4 regions of the Geobacillus sp. Sah69 genome follow, and region 1 is predicted to be linked to each of the others. Evidence: riboswitches for the same ligand, from Rfam matches in the RefSeq annotation. Region 1 holds a riboswitch; each other region holds the start of a gene.
What was found. A riboswitch is a leader RNA that binds a small molecule or an ion and turns the genes downstream of it on or off. The one in region 1 is predicted to bind S-adenosylmethionine.

Region 1 (3,579 bases):
TCCCCTTTCAGCGCTGACGGAAGAAGCGAAAACATTTTTCCGACGCCTTCCTGAACGGAGATGCGCTGGGCGAGAATGTCGTCCTTTAGTGCCTCCCACTCCGGCGGGGCGAACTGTTTCATAATCGCGATGATGTTGTCGTTTTCCGTGATCGTGCCGTCAAAATCGCAAAAAAGAACGAGTTGTTTCGTCATGCTTCCACCTCAATAGCGCCCCAGCGGTCGATCGCCTTTTGCAGCGCCTCGTTGTCTTTCGCCGCTTCACGAAGCGGACGGCCGACCAGCGCTGCGTCGATGGCGGCGCGAAACGCCTTTCCGCCGCCGATCGCCCCGTCCGGGTGGCCGTGGATGCCGCCGCCGGCGTTGACGACGCTGTCAAGGCCAAAATCGCGGACAAGGAGCGGCACCAAGCCCGGATGGATGCCGGCCGATGGCACTGGAAACGCCCGGGCAAACGGCTCTTGTTCATCGGTCAGCGCCCGGGCGATGCCAAGCGCCTGCTCGCGCTCCAAGGCGACGCTGCCGTACGGCGATGGGAACAGAACAAAGTCGGCGCCGGCAAGCCGCAAAAGCTTTCCAAGCAAGAGCGACGGGGCGACGCCGTAAAACTCCGACGGCGTGATCGCGCCGCTGAACGCCGGGTGGGCCATGATCGGAACGGAAATCTCTTCATCTTCCCGCAACCCTTGTAGGACGTCCAATCCATAGGCGAACACGTTGAACAACAGCACATCGGCGCCAAGCACAGCCGCCCGTTTCGCTTTTTCTTTCAGTTCAAACGTTTTGCCGGTCAAGTTGACGGCATACAGCGTCCGCTTGCCTGTTTGTTCGTACACCTCTTCGAGCGCCGCTTTGCCTTCTGTAATGCGCTTCGCAAATGGCAGACGATCGCTGTCAAACAAAATTTCGTCATCTTTGACCAAGTCAACGCCGCCAAGCGCTTGCTTTTTCAACTCTGATGTCAAATACGCCAAATCGCGGCCAACGATGCCTTTGAAAATGCTCATCAACAGCGGGCGGTCGTACACTCCGACCTTTTCGCGAATGCCGGCGATGCCAAAGCGCGGCCCCGGAAACTGCCGCTTCCATTCTTCCGGAAATTCCAAATCAAGCAACCGCACTTCCCCGTCAAGCGACAGCTTGCCGAACGTCGTCACCAACAATGCTGGCAAATCGGCGCTGAAGTTGACGGTCGGGTAAGCGATTTTGACGATTGCCCGCTTCAACCGCTTGCCGAAATAGGCGTTTACCCGCTCGCTCTCGCCAAGCTCTTCGATCGCAACGACTTCCCCTTTATGCTTGCGAAGCTGGTCTTGCTCTAGCTGCGGCAAGTCGGTCCATGTGCCGACTGTCAAGCCGAGCGCGATTCCTTCCGCTTTTTGGCGAATATCGTGTTCATCATGAAGAAAATACGTCGCAATGACTGCACTCATCGTCCATCCCTCTTTCAATATATGGCGAAATAAAAAAGCCCCTTCCTAAGAAGAGGCGTCATTCATTCATGGCGCTCTTCTTATCTCCCAGCGTTTCCGCTGCAAGAATTAGCACCGTGCTTAGCGTGCGCCAAGCCGGTTGCCGGGCTTCATTGGGCTCGTCCCTCCGCCTGCTCTTGATAAGAAAGCCTGCTCGTTTATGCACTTGTCAAACGATTGGCAAATTTACTTTGAATTATGACAGCCTTTGCCGCCGTTGTCAATCATTTTTTTAAAACAGCCTGGTCAACGTTGTCCCGTCAACGGTTCATTGCCGCTCTTTTTTTCAAAACAATCCGAGCCGGCCGATCCGCTCCGCCGCTTCGCGAAGCCGCGCTTCATCGGTCAACAATCCAACGCGCACATACCCTTCGCCGTGTTTTCCAAAACCGATGCCTGGGGCAACGGCGACATGCGCCCGCTCAAGCAACAGATCGGCAAATTCGGCGGATGATGCGCCTTTTGGCAACGGAAGCCAGGCGAAAAATGATCCAGACGGCGCCGGCGCTTCCCAGCCGATCGCGCGCAAAGCATGAATAAACGTATTGCGGCGCGCCTCGTACAAGGCAACGAGCTCCGCGACGCAGTCTTGCGGGCCGAGGAGCGCAGCTGCCGCCGCTTCTTGGACGGCGCCGAACAAGCTGACGTACAAATGATCTTGCAACAACTCAATGGCACGGATGATCCGCTCATTGCCGACAGCGAACGCCACGCGCCAGCCGGCCATATTGTACGTTTTCGAGAACGTGTAGATTTCAACGCCAATGTCTTTCGCCCCGTCCACTTCTAGAAAGCTGACCGGCTTTTGGCCGTCAAAGCCGATCGCGCCATAGGCAAAATCATGCACAACGGCTATGCCGTACTTTTCCGCAAATGCCACCGTTTCAGCAAAAAACTCCTTCGTCGCCGTCGCGCCGGTCGGGTTGTTCGGATAGTTTAAAAACATCAGTTTCGCCCGGTCGGCCGCCGCCCTGGGAATGGCCGAATAATCCGGCAGAAACTCATTCTCCGCGACAAGCGGCATCATTTCCATCCGCGCGCGGGCGAGCGCGATTCCCGACCAATAGTCCGGATAACCCGGGTCCGGGACGAGCACGACATCGCCCGGGTTGACGAGGCAAAGCGGCAGCTCGACAAGCCCGGCTTTGCCGCCGAACAAGATGGCGACCTCGCGGGCCGGGTCGATCGTCACCCCGTACTCGCGCGCGTAAAACGCCGCTACGGCTTTTTTCAAAAACGAGTAGCCTTGAAACGGCGAATATTTATGGTATTTCGGATTGGCCGCCGCCCGCTGCATCGCCTCGACGATATGCTTTGGCGTCGGCTGATCCGGATTGCCCTGCCCTAAGTTGATCACATCATAACCCGCCTTGATCTTCGCACCGACTTTCGCCACGAGCGAGGCGAAAAACTGCTTCGGCAGCTGTTCAAGCAGTTCGGAAAAGGGAAATTCGATCGTCATCGTCCACACCTTCTCAAACATTCTTGAAATTCTAGTGCAACATCATATATCGTTAAAAGCAAAATGTAAAGAAAATTTTTTCCGAGGTGAACGCTCATGACGATCCGCATCGCCTGCCTGCAGCTTGACATTGCATTTGGCGATCCAGCAAAAAACGAACAGCAAGCCGAACAGGCCGTGGAATCCGCTGCCAAAGACGGCGCTGACATCATCGTGCTGCCAGAGTTATGGACGACCGGCTACGATTTGACGCGCCTGGATGAAATTGCCGACGAAGGCGCCGAACGGGCGAAGGCGCTCGCTTCCCGATTGGCGCAAACGTACGGCGTCCATTTCGTCGCCGGTTCGGTCGCCAAAAAAACAGCCGCCGGCGTGACAAACACGATGATCGTGGCCAACCGCCATGGCCAAATCGTCGGCGAATACAGCAAGCTTCACCTGTTCCAATTGATGGATGAACATTTGTATTTGCAGCCGGGAAACGAGCCAGGCTTGTTCTCGCTTGACGGGCTGCCGTGCGCTGGGGTCATTTGCTATGACATCCGATTTCCGGAGTGGATTCGCGCCCATGCGTTGGCCGGAGCGGAAGTGCTGTTTGTCGTCGCCGAATGGCCGCTTCCCCGCCTTCACCATTGGCGGACGCTCT
Region 2 (3,579 bases), on a different contig from region 1:
CCCTTTGACGGCGGCTTGCACCATCGCCCGGGTGTAGGCGAGCTTCATGCGGCTTCCGACGCCGTACGGCCCCCCTGTCCAGCCGGTGTTGACCAAAAAGACGCGGACGTTGTGTTCGGCGATTTTTTGCCCGAGCATTTCCGCGTACTCAACGGCCGGGCGCGGCAAAAACGGTGCGCCGAAGCACGTTGAGAACGTTGCTTCCGGTTCGGTGACGCCGCGTTCGGTGCCGGCGAGCTTGCTTGTGTAGCCGCTTAAGAAATGGTACATCGCCTGTTCGCGCGTCAGCTTGCTGATCGGCGGCAGGACGCCGAACGCATCGGCTGTCAAAAACACGATCGTGGACGGATGGCCGGCGACGCTCGGGTCGATGATGTTTTGGATCGCCTGAAGCGGGTAGGCGGCGCGTGTGTTTTCCGTCAGCGTGCCGTCGTCGTAATTCGGCACCCGCGTCGCGTCATCGAGAACGACGTTTTCGAGCACCGCGCCGAAGCCGATGGCGTCAAAAATTTGCGGCTCTTTCTCGCGCGATAGCTTGATGCATTTCGCATAGCAGCCGCCTTCGATGTTGAAAATGCCGCGGCTTGACCAACCGTGTTCGTCATCGCCGATCAAGCGGCGGTTCGGGTCGGTCGAGAGCGTCGTTTTTCCCGTTCCCGACAAGCCGAAAAAGAGGGCGACGTCGCCTTCCTGCCCGACGTTGGCCGAGCAGTGCATCGGCAGGATGCCTTGTTCCGGCAGCACATAGTTCATGACCGAGAAAATCGATTTTTTCATTTCGCCGGCATACTCGGTGCCGCCGATCAACACGGTGCGCCGTTCAAACGAGATGATGATGAACGCTTCCGAGCGCGTCCCGTCCACCTTCGGGTCGGCTTTAAAGTTCGGCGCGCAAATGACGGTGAATTGCGGCTCGTGCGCGGCGAGCTCCTCGGCGCTCGGGCGGATGAACAGCTGATGGACGAACAAGTTGTGCCAGGCGAATTCGTTGACGACTTGAATCGGCAGCCGGTATTTCGGATCGGCGCCGGCAAAGCCTTTAAAGACGAACAGTTCATCTTGTTTCATTAAATAATCGAGCACTTTGTCGTACAGTTTCTCAAACGTTTCCGGAGACATCGGCTGGTTGACCGTTCCCCAGTCGATCGTTTGCTTCGTGGACGGTTCTTCGACGATGTATTTGTCTTTCGGCGACCGCCCCGTGTACTTGCCGGTTGTCACCGCGACGGCTCCGGTGTGGGTCAGCCGTCCTTCGTTCCGTTGCAGGACTTTCTCGACGAGCTCGGCGACGGACAATTGGTGATGTACGTACGGTTTTTGTAGCAATAAATCAAGCTTATTCGTCATGTTTGCGATCCCCATGTTCAAAACCTGCCTTCTTTTTGTAATCACTCTTGAAAATAGTATAACACATTTTTATTAATAGCCCATACTAATTGCGTGGGTTTTTCAAACTTTATTTTTGCCCAATGTGTCGATTTCCTTGAGGAAATAATTTTCTCGGCTGGAAATGATAAAAAATGAATTTTGATAGTTGACTTTGCCGATTCCGTTGCGATAAGATAAGTCATTGAACGGATACTCTTATCCCGAGCCGGTGGAGGGACAGGCCCGATGAAGCCCAGCAACCGTCACAACTGGACATGTGTGAAATGGTGCTAACCTGTGGCAAGGCGCAGTCCTTGAACGATAAGAGTGAAAGGAAGCAATACGATTGCCATGACCTTTCCTCAGCCGTTACAGGAAAGGTTTTTTATATTGCGAAGGGAAAAAGGGAAATGAGTTCCGTGTCGCCACATTATGCCAAGAGGAGGAAACAAACCGAATGTCAGCCAAACGCCGCTTGTTTACTTCAGAGTCTGTGACGGAAGGACATCCGGATAAAATTTGCGACCAAATTTCTGACGCCATTTTGGATGCCATTTTGGAAAAAGATCCGACCGCCCGCGTCGCCTGCGAAACGAGCGTCACGACCGGGCTGGTGCTCGTGAGCGGGGAAATCACGACATCAACATACGTGGACATTCCGCGCATCGTCCGCGATACGATCCGGGAGATCGGCTACACGCGCGCCAAATACGGATTTGACGCTGATACGTGCGCGGTGCTGACGTCGATTGACGAACAATCGCCGGACATTGCGATGGGGGTGGACCGGGCGCTCGAGGCGCGCGAAGGTCAGATGACTGATGAGGAAATTGAAGCGATCGGCGCCGGCGACCAAGGATTGATGTTTGGGTTCGCCTGCAATGAGACGGAAGAATTGATGCCACTGCCGATTTCGCTTGCGCACCGCTTGGCGCGCCGATTGGCGGAAGTGCGCAAAACGGACGTCTTGCCGTACTTGCGGCCGGACGGGAAAACGCAAGTGACGATCGAATACGATGAAAACGGCAAACCGGTGCGCGTCGATACGATCGTCGTTTCCGCGCAGCACCATCCGGAAATTACGCAAGAGCAAATCGAGCGCGACATTAAAGAGCAGGTCATCAAGCCGGTCGTGCCCGCGGAGCTGCTTGATGAGAACACGAACTATTTCATCAACCCGACAGGACGGTTTGTCATCGGCGGTCCGCAAGGGGATGCTGGGTTGACGGGGCGCAAAATCATCGTCGATACGTACGGCGGCTACGCCCGCCACGGCGGTGGCGCGTTCTCGGGCAAAGATCCGACGAAAGTCGACCGCTCGGCAGCGTATGCGGCCCGCTATGTCGCGAAAAACATCGTCGCGGCAGGACTGGCCGACAAATGCGAAGTGCAGCTCGCCTACGCGATCGGCGTCGCCCGTCCGGTATCGATTTCCATTGATACATTCGGCACCGGCAAAGTGTCGGAAGATATTTTGATTGAGGTCGTGCGCAGCAACTTCGATCTCCGCCCGGCGGGCATCATCAAAATGCTTGACCTGCGCCGCCCGATTTACAAACAGACGGCTGCTTACGGCCATTTTGGGCGTACGGACATCGACTTGCCGTGGGAGCGCACTGATAAAGCGACGACGCTGAGAGAACAAGCGCTGGCGCTGGCGGACAAGTGATGAAAGAAAAAGAGCTGCCTGATCACGGTAGCTCTTTTTTGTCGGCGCACGATGTCCGCTGTTGCTGCAGCGCTTTGTAATACTGCCCTTTCTCGACATATTCGCGGCGGATGCGCTCCATTTCGCGGATATCGTCTTCCGTCAGTTCGCGGACGACTTTCGCCGGCCGGCCGAGGGCGAGCGTGTTGGGTGGAATTTTTTTGCCCGGCGGCACTAAACTGCCGGCGCCGATAAACGCGCCTTCCCCGATTTCCGCGCGGTCCAAAATGATTGAGCCCATGCCGATGAGCGCGTTTTTGCGAACGATGGCGCTGTGCAAAATGACTTGATGGCCGACCGTCACCCCGTCCTCAATGATAAGCGGATTGTTTGGACTTTGATGCAAAATTGAGTTATCTTGAATATTGACCCGGTTGCCAATCACCGTTGGTGCCACATCGCCGCGAATGACGGTATTGAACCAAATGCTTGTCTCTTCGCCGATCACGACATCGCCGGTGATCGTCACATAGTCGGCGATAAAGGCGGAGGCGGCAATTTGC
Region 3 (3,579 bases), on a different contig from region 1:
TGTGAGTAAAATATTTGTGGGTGACATTCAGGAATGATTCCCCGACGAGGGTTGCGAACTTTTGTTCGCGACGCTCGTCGGGGCCACCAAGCGAAGCGCGGTAGAAAAAAGCAAATGTCATGCAAAAAGGACTCTCTCCCTGCTATGATGGTGATGACCAACATCCATAAAACAGGAGGGAGAGAGTCCATGAAACATCTTACCACAGAATGGCCTTTATTAAAAGAGCTGGAGGAACAATTAGTCAGAACTCTTCAAAAGGTGTTCGCTGTCTTGTTGGCGGCCCTTTTGGAGGAGATTGATCAACAACTGGCGGAAGCGCGGGACAAGCGCCGGTATCAGCTGAAAGACAAACGGCCGACCACGATCCAAACGCTGTTTGGAGAAGTGACGTTTCGACGGAACTACTACTATGATCGGCAGGCGGGGGCGTATACCTTCTTGCTGGATGCCGAACTGGGCTTTGATGGAGCGCAGTCGATCAGCCCTTGCCTCGAGGAAACGGCGGTCGAGTTGGCCGTAGAGTGCTCTTCCTACCGCAAAGCGGCCCGTACGTTGGAGTCGATCGTGGGGTATGCGGTCCTAAGCCACGAGGCGATTCGCCAACTGGTGCTGGAGGCCCCTGTCTCGCTGCACCACCCTGTTTCCCAACGGCACGGCCGYGTGCTGTTTGTGGAGGCGGATGGYCTGTTRATTTCCCGCCAGGGGAAAGGGAAACGGGCGAAAGAAGAGAAAATCCTGGCGGTTCACGAYGGATGGAAACGAAACGGTTCGCAGCTCGAGCTCGTGAACCGGCGCCACTACCTCCATGAAGGGGAGGGAGACGTGTGGGAACGGTTCGAAGAGTGGCTGATGAACGAATATGCCTATGARCCGTGCCGGGACCTMTTGATCATCAACGGCGACGCGGCGTCGTGGATCACGGCCTGCCGGGAGTATTTTGGYAAGCGYGCSTGCTTTCAGCTGGATCGATTTCATGTGGCGCGGGAGCTGCGTCAGTGTCTGTCCGGCCATCCGCGTTGGCGGGAGGTGCGGAAGAAGCTGGCGAAACAAGACGAAGAGGGYCTTCTSGTGGAGCTGAACAGCGCGGTCGGCACGTTGGAGGACGAAGCGAAAGAGAAGCAGATGGCTGCCATGATCCGRCGGATCGAGTCGATGCCGGGATGCATCCGGGACTATCGGGAGTGGCTGTCGGAGCAAGGGGTGGAGACGACCGGCATGCGTCCGATGGGCCACGCCGAGAGCGTGATGAGCCGGTTTGCGCATCGGGTGAAATCCCGCCGCAGCTGGAAAGACCAAGGGCTTCGGGCGTTTCTGAGGGCGATGGCGGCCCGAATCGACGGGATTTGGCGGAGAAATGGGCAGTTGGTGGAGGAAGAAGAGACCCGAACGGCGGCCTCGGCCTCAACAAAGTCCAAGCGGATCGAACAGGCCAAACGGAAGGCCGGACGGTTATGGGCAGATGTGGTGCGTCAGAATCTACCGTGTCTGCAGCGGTCATCCGGGACGCCGATCCATCAAGCGTTGTCGGCGCTCCGGGATGGTGGTTGGGTGTAAAAAAATGGAATATCGTATCATCGCCTCAAGATGAGGGATGAGAGTCCGAAAGCGCTTACGATATGAATTCCTGAAAATGGTTCGCTAACTAGTGATTGACAACACCCGTAGTGAACCGAAAAAATGTTCTCCACAAAGTCTTGACTGACTCTTGGGTGAAATTTTTATTGACAATGTTCGACACAAGGTGATACAATCACAGTTGTAGTCAATCGAATAGGCGATTGTTGCGCTCTTATCAAGAGAGGTGGAGGGATGTGCCCAATGAAGCCCGGCAACCGTCAGCGCGTGCGCTGAAAAGGTGCCAATTCACACAAAGCGGCCTGCTTTGAGAGATAAGAGACGGAATGGTGCACAATACCTTTCTGTTCTCTGCGGGCAGAAAGGTTTTCTTTTTGCGCTCCGCCGCCTTGGGGAGGAAGGTGAAACGATGATTACACTCGAACATGTGACAAAGATCTATCAAGCGGCTAACGGCTCGGTCACGGCCGTCGACAATGTGTCGCTTGAGATTCGCGAAGGGGAAATTTTCGGCATTATCGGCTACAGCGGCGCGGGGAAAAGTACGCTCATCCGCTTGCTCAATGGGCTCGAGAAGCCGACGGGCGGCCGGGTGGTCGTCGCCGGCCGCGACATGGGGCGCATCAAAGGGCGGGAGCTGCGCAAGGCGCGTCAAGAGATCGGGATGATTTTCCAACATTTCAACTTGCTTTGGTCGCGCACAGTGCGGGAAAACATTGCGTTTCCGCTCGAGATTGCGGGTGTTCCGAAAGCGGAGCGGCAAAAACGGGTCGATGAATTGATCGAGCTCGTCGGGCTCACGGGGCGGGAAGAGGCGTATCCGTCGCAGTTGAGCGGCGGGCAAAAGCAGCGTGTCGGCATTGCCCGGGCGCTCGCCAACAACCCGAAAGTGCTGCTTTGCGACGAGGCGACATCGGCGTTGGACCCGCAGACGACCGATGCGATTTTGGACTTGCTCGTTGACATCAACAAGCGGCTCGGGCTGACGATCGTGCTGATCACCCATGAAATGCACGTCATCCGCAAAATTTGCGACCGCGTCGCCGTGATGGAAAACGGCAAAATCGTTGAGCAAGGCGACGTGTTGCACGTGTTCCGCAACCCGCAGCAGCCGATCACGAAGCGGTTCGTCAAGCAGCTCGTCGAGCCGGAGGAGACGGAAGAGGCGATTTCCCATTTGTTTGGCCAATACCCGAACGGGCTGATCGCGCAGCTGACGTTTGTCGGCGCGGCGGCCGGCCAGCCGCTCATCAGCCAGGTCGTGCGGCAATTTGCCGTCGATATGAATATTTTGCAAGGGAAAATTTCGCAAACCCATCAAGGCGCTTATGGGGTGCTGTTTGTGCACATCAATGGGGCGGCGGATGAAATTGACCGGGCGCTTGACTACATTCAACGCCAGCAGGTGGCGGTGGAGGTGATTCACGATGCTCGCTAACCTCCTGCCGAACGTCCAATGGGAGACAATGTGGGCGGCGACGGTCGAGACGCTGTATATGACGGGAGTGGCGGTGGCGGCCACTTTCGTTCTCGGAATCGTTCTTGGCTTGCTTCTATTTTTGACAGCGAAGGGCAACCTATGGGAAAACCGGTTTGTCAATACCGTGATTGCGGCGTTTGTGAACATTTTCCGCTCCATTCCGTTTATTATTTTGATCATTTTGCTCATTCCGTTTACCACCTGGCTCGTCGGGACGATGCTTGGCGCCAATGCGGCGCTGCCGGCTTTGGTCATTGGGGCCGCGCCGTTTTACGCCCGCATGGTGGAGATTGCCCTTCGCGAAATTGATAAAGGCGTCATCGAAGCAGCCCAAGCGATGGGCGCCTCAACGTGGACGATCATTTGGAAAGTGCTGCTGCCGGAGTCATTGCCGGCGCTTGTCTCCGGCATTACGGTGACGGCGGTGTCGCTCGTCAGCTATACAGCGATGGCTGGAGCCATCGGCGCCGGCGGGCTTGGGAACTTGGCGTATTTGGAAGGGTTCCAGCGCAACCATAACG
Region 4 (3,579 bases), on a different contig from region 1:
TATGCGGTGACCACCTTGCTTCGCGATGACCAAATGCACGCCTCCATCAACTTGCAGACGACGTTTCACCGCCCAGCGGCGGCAGGGGAAGCTGAAGTGGAAGCGCGAGTGGAAAAGTTCGGGAAAACTGTCGCCTACGTGACTGCCGTCGTCCGGCAAAACGGCAAAGAAGTGGCGAGCGCGACCTCCTCGGTGCTGATTATGGATAAACCATAAAAAAGCGCTTTCGTTTATGGAAGGGAAGTGAAACGCTGGCGCCGAGGCAGACGCCAAACCGGTCCAACTGAATCGGGCTGTTGGCAGCAGTCATGCCTAGAAGCGTTCGATCGGCAACCTGTTTCGCCCCGCCATCCAAGGATGAACATGTCACTTGTGAAGATGTCCGCTTTTTCCCAAGCGGGATCGAGCGCAACGAGCGAAGCGCCGGAGAAAGCGCTGTCAAAAACAGCCGCCCTCCGGCGCTTTTCGTTTGCTTGTCATCCCTGGACAAACGTTTTCGGCATGACGACCGCGACGACTTGCCCGCGGGCGCACAGTTCGCCGTTGGCGAACACCTCGGTATCCACTTGCCATTTTTTCGGGTGAATCTCCGTCACCGTTCCGACGGCGACAAGCGGCACGCCATGCGGCGTCGGCTTGACAAAGTCGACGTGAAGCGACGCGGTGACAAAGCGCGGCGGCGTTTCCCCGCTTCCCGGCTCATGGCCGTTTTTCCGATGCAAGGCGAGCGCCGCCGACCCGGTGCCATGGCAGTCGATGAGCGAGGCGATCAGCCCGCCGTACACAAACCCTGGAATCGCCGTATGTTCCGGACGCGGCGTATACACCGTCACCGTTTTGTCGCCCCGCCACCCGGTGCGGAAATGGTGGCCTTGTTCATTCAACCGTCCGCAGCCGTAGCACCAGGCGAATTCATCAGGGTAGTCGTCTTGAATGGCGCGAATGACTTGCGGCTCCATCTGTTCTCCTCCTCTCCCCTTTACCTATACGCGGTGCACTCCCTATTTTCCTTCTTGCACGGCAAAAGGCGGCCATACCGATGGCCGCCTTCCCCTTCGTTCATTGCGCCGGCTCGTAAAACTCGATCCATTCGCCGTCCGGGCCAAGGAAAAATAAGTATTTCGCCCCGTTTGGGAGCGTTGTAATTTCATCCCACACTAGCGGGACGCCGAGCGACTAAAGCCGTTCTTTCTCCTGCTCAATGCCTTCGACCGTAAACGCCACGTGGTGCACTTTTCCTTCCGTCGGCAAATCCGGATTGTATCCTTCGATCAGCTCGACAATGATCGAGCCGTCAATCCCTAAAAACGCCAATTTCATCGTGCCGTTCGTATGAATCATTTCGTCGAGCAGCTCCAAGCCGACGACGTTTTGATAAAACGCTTTCGATGCCTCGATGTCTTTCACTTGAATGCCGACATGCTCAAATTTTTTGACTGCCATTCGTCCCTCTTCCTTTCTATGACTCCATTAACCATACTGCTTGTAAATACGGCGTCATCTGCATCGGGAAAATCCCTTTTTTCCCAAGCTCTGTCCATATGTAGCGGTCAAGGGCGTACGGTCCGTCCGCCTTCCATTCGTCCGCCTCACTGTTGGTCAACAACAACGAAAAGGCTGTTCCTTGCGCTTCCCCATACAAATGAACGTATCCGTCCCCACGGTCGACATGCACCGCCGCCTTAGAGTCAAACCGGATGAGCTCCGCCTGCACACAGCGCATGACACAAACGGCGAACGCAGCGGCAGGGAGATGAGCGGCCATGCAAGCTCGGATCGACATGTCCCTCTTCACTATTCCCCCTTCACCCCCTATCGACAAAAACCCCCTTCGCCTCGGAATGATGCGAAAGGGGTCATGAGCCGTTCTTATCATCCAAAGCGAAACCGCTTTGCGGGTGTTAGCACCTTGCCTGCGGCAGGTTGCTGTGGGGTCATCAAGCCCGTTCTCTCGCCCACTCTTGATAAGACGTATGCAATTTATCTTCTATCTTATCGTACATCATCAAAGGCAACAATCGTCATTGTTCGACTTCCGGTTGCTCGGACGTGACGCCGACATCTTTCCACGTCAGCTTCGAGCTCGGGTCAACCGTAAAGTTGGCGACACGGTTGTTGACCGCATAGATGGCGGAACGATACAACGTCGGGATGACCGGCACTTCTTCGTTCATCAGCTTTTGCCATTCACTGTAAATTTTCCGACGATATTCTTTGTCAAACGCCTGTTCGGAATGGCCTTTTTCCAGCAGCTCATCATTTTTCTCGTTCACCCAACGCGAGTAGTTGAACATGGCGTTGCGGCCGTACAATCCGTACGGGTCGACGTCCGTTCCAGTTCCCCAAGAGGCGGCGTAGACATCCACTTTCGGATCGTCTTTTTCGACCATATCGTAGAAGGAGTTGAACTCCGCCAAGCGTCCGTCTACAAGCTGAACATCGAGGCCCACATCTCTCCAGCATTGCATATAAAATTTGGCCAGCGGTTCAGCGATGTCCCCACCGCTCATCGCCAAGAAGTTGATCTTGAATTTTTTGCCGTTTGGATCTTCGCGGAGGCCATCGCCATCCACATCTTTATATCCCGCTTCATCCAGCAATTGTTTCGCTTTTTCCGGATTGTACGTATACCCTTTGATGGAACTGTCATGATAGCCCGGGAACGACGGCGGGATCAGCGTGGTCGCCGGGAAGCGCAAACCATGATACAGGCGGTCGGCCACCTCTTGGTTGTTGATGGCGTACGCCATGGCTTGGCGCAGTTTTTTGTTTTGGAATTTCGGATTGTCCATTACGTTTTCCTGCTTTTTCGCATCCCAATGGCCGAGTTTAAAGCCGATATAGTTGTACGCCAAATCCACTTTACCGATAAACTGAATGTTTTTCGTCCCTTTCGCGTTCAAATATTGGTCAGTCGGGAACTCAGCGACGTCAATTTCGCCTTTTTTCAGCGCTTGCAGGACGACTTGCGGGCTGACGACTTTCAAAATGACGCCTTCCAAGTTCGGTTTGCCAGCCCAGTAGTCATCATTGCGAACAAACTCTACCGACTCGCCCGGAACGATTTTCTTCACTTTAAACGGACCGAACCCGATCGGGTTTTTCCGGATTTTATCCGATTTCGCCAAGTCTTTGATCGGAATGTCTTTCAAGTAATGCTTCGGCAGCGGATACGCCCAAATGCCAGTCAACACCGACGGATTGGCCTGTTTCCATGTGATCGTCAACGTCTTTTTGTCGATGACTTTAATGCCGGAAATTTTATCCGCTTTGCCGCTGTGATATTCTTCCATCCCGACGATCCCTTGGATGAGCGCATCGCCATAACGGACGCCGGTGTAATCTTTATGGCCGATGACCAAATACGCATACTCCAAGTCTTCAGCGGTCACCGGCTGGCCGTCATGCCAATTCACATTGTCTTTAATACGGATTGTCATCGTCTTTTTATCATCCGACAACTCATACGTGGCAGCCCCATCATTTGTAATTTCATAGTCACCGTTCGTCCGGAAAAGCGACTCGTCAAAAAATTGCAAAATCTCTGCGTCGGGCGCTCCGGTGTAGAATGCATAGCTG

Region 2: another riboswitch for S-adenosylmethionine. It lies ahead of metK (methionine adenosyltransferase); the one in region 1 lies ahead of mtnW (2,3-diketo-5-methylthiopentyl-1-phosphate enolase).
Region 3: another riboswitch for S-adenosylmethionine. It lies ahead of AP057_RS12665 (methionine ABC transporter ATP-binding protein); the one in region 1 lies ahead of mtnW (2,3-diketo-5-methylthiopentyl-1-phosphate enolase).
Region 4: another riboswitch for S-adenosylmethionine. It lies ahead of AP057_RS01060 (hypothetical protein); the one in region 1 lies ahead of mtnW (2,3-diketo-5-methylthiopentyl-1-phosphate enolase).

The regions. Positions count from the first base shown of each region.
Region 1 is NZ_LLKS01000019.1:302,216-305,794, reverse strand. Features, by position in the region: gene mtnX (2-hydroxy-3-keto-5-methylthiopentenyl-1-phosphate phosphatase) at 1-194, opposite strand, end outside; gene mtnW (2,3-diketo-5-methylthiopentyl-1-phosphate enolase) at 191-1,432, opposite strand; SAM riboswitch class I at 1,510-1,618, opposite strand; gene AP057_RS03370 (pyridoxal phosphate-dependent aminotransferase) at 1,758-2,933, opposite strand; gene AP057_RS03365 (carbon-nitrogen family hydrolase) at 3,030-3,579, shown strand, end outside.
Region 2 is NZ_LLKS01000056.1:57,142-60,720, reverse strand. Features, by position in the region: gene pckA (phosphoenolpyruvate carboxykinase (ATP)) at 1-1,362, opposite strand, end outside; SAM riboswitch class I at 1,582-1,696, shown strand; gene metK (methionine adenosyltransferase) at 1,826-3,037, shown strand; gene AP057_RS13345 (gamma carbonic anhydrase family protein) at 3,060-3,579, opposite strand, start outside.
Region 3 is NZ_LLKS01000054.1:12,438-16,016, forward strand. Features, by position in the region: gene AP057_RS12660 (ISLre2-like element ISGsp3 family transposase) at 190-1,557, shown strand; SAM riboswitch class I at 1,790-1,899, shown strand; gene AP057_RS12665 (methionine ABC transporter ATP-binding protein) at 1,988-3,016, shown strand; gene AP057_RS12670 (methionine ABC transporter permease) at 3,006-3,579, shown strand, end outside.
Region 4 is NZ_LLKS01000009.1:4,949-8,527, reverse strand. Features, by position in the region: gene AP057_RS01080 (PaaI family thioesterase) at 1-216, shown strand, start outside; gene AP057_RS01075 (hypothetical protein) at 200-442, opposite strand; gene AP057_RS01070 (PaaI family thioesterase) at 477-959, opposite strand; partial or broken gene AP057_RS01065 (VOC family protein) at 1,060-1,443, opposite strand; gene AP057_RS01060 (hypothetical protein) at 1,460-1,783, opposite strand; SAM riboswitch class I at 1,867-1,971, opposite strand; gene opp4A (oligopeptide ABC transporter substrate-binding protein) at 2,022-3,579, opposite strand, start outside.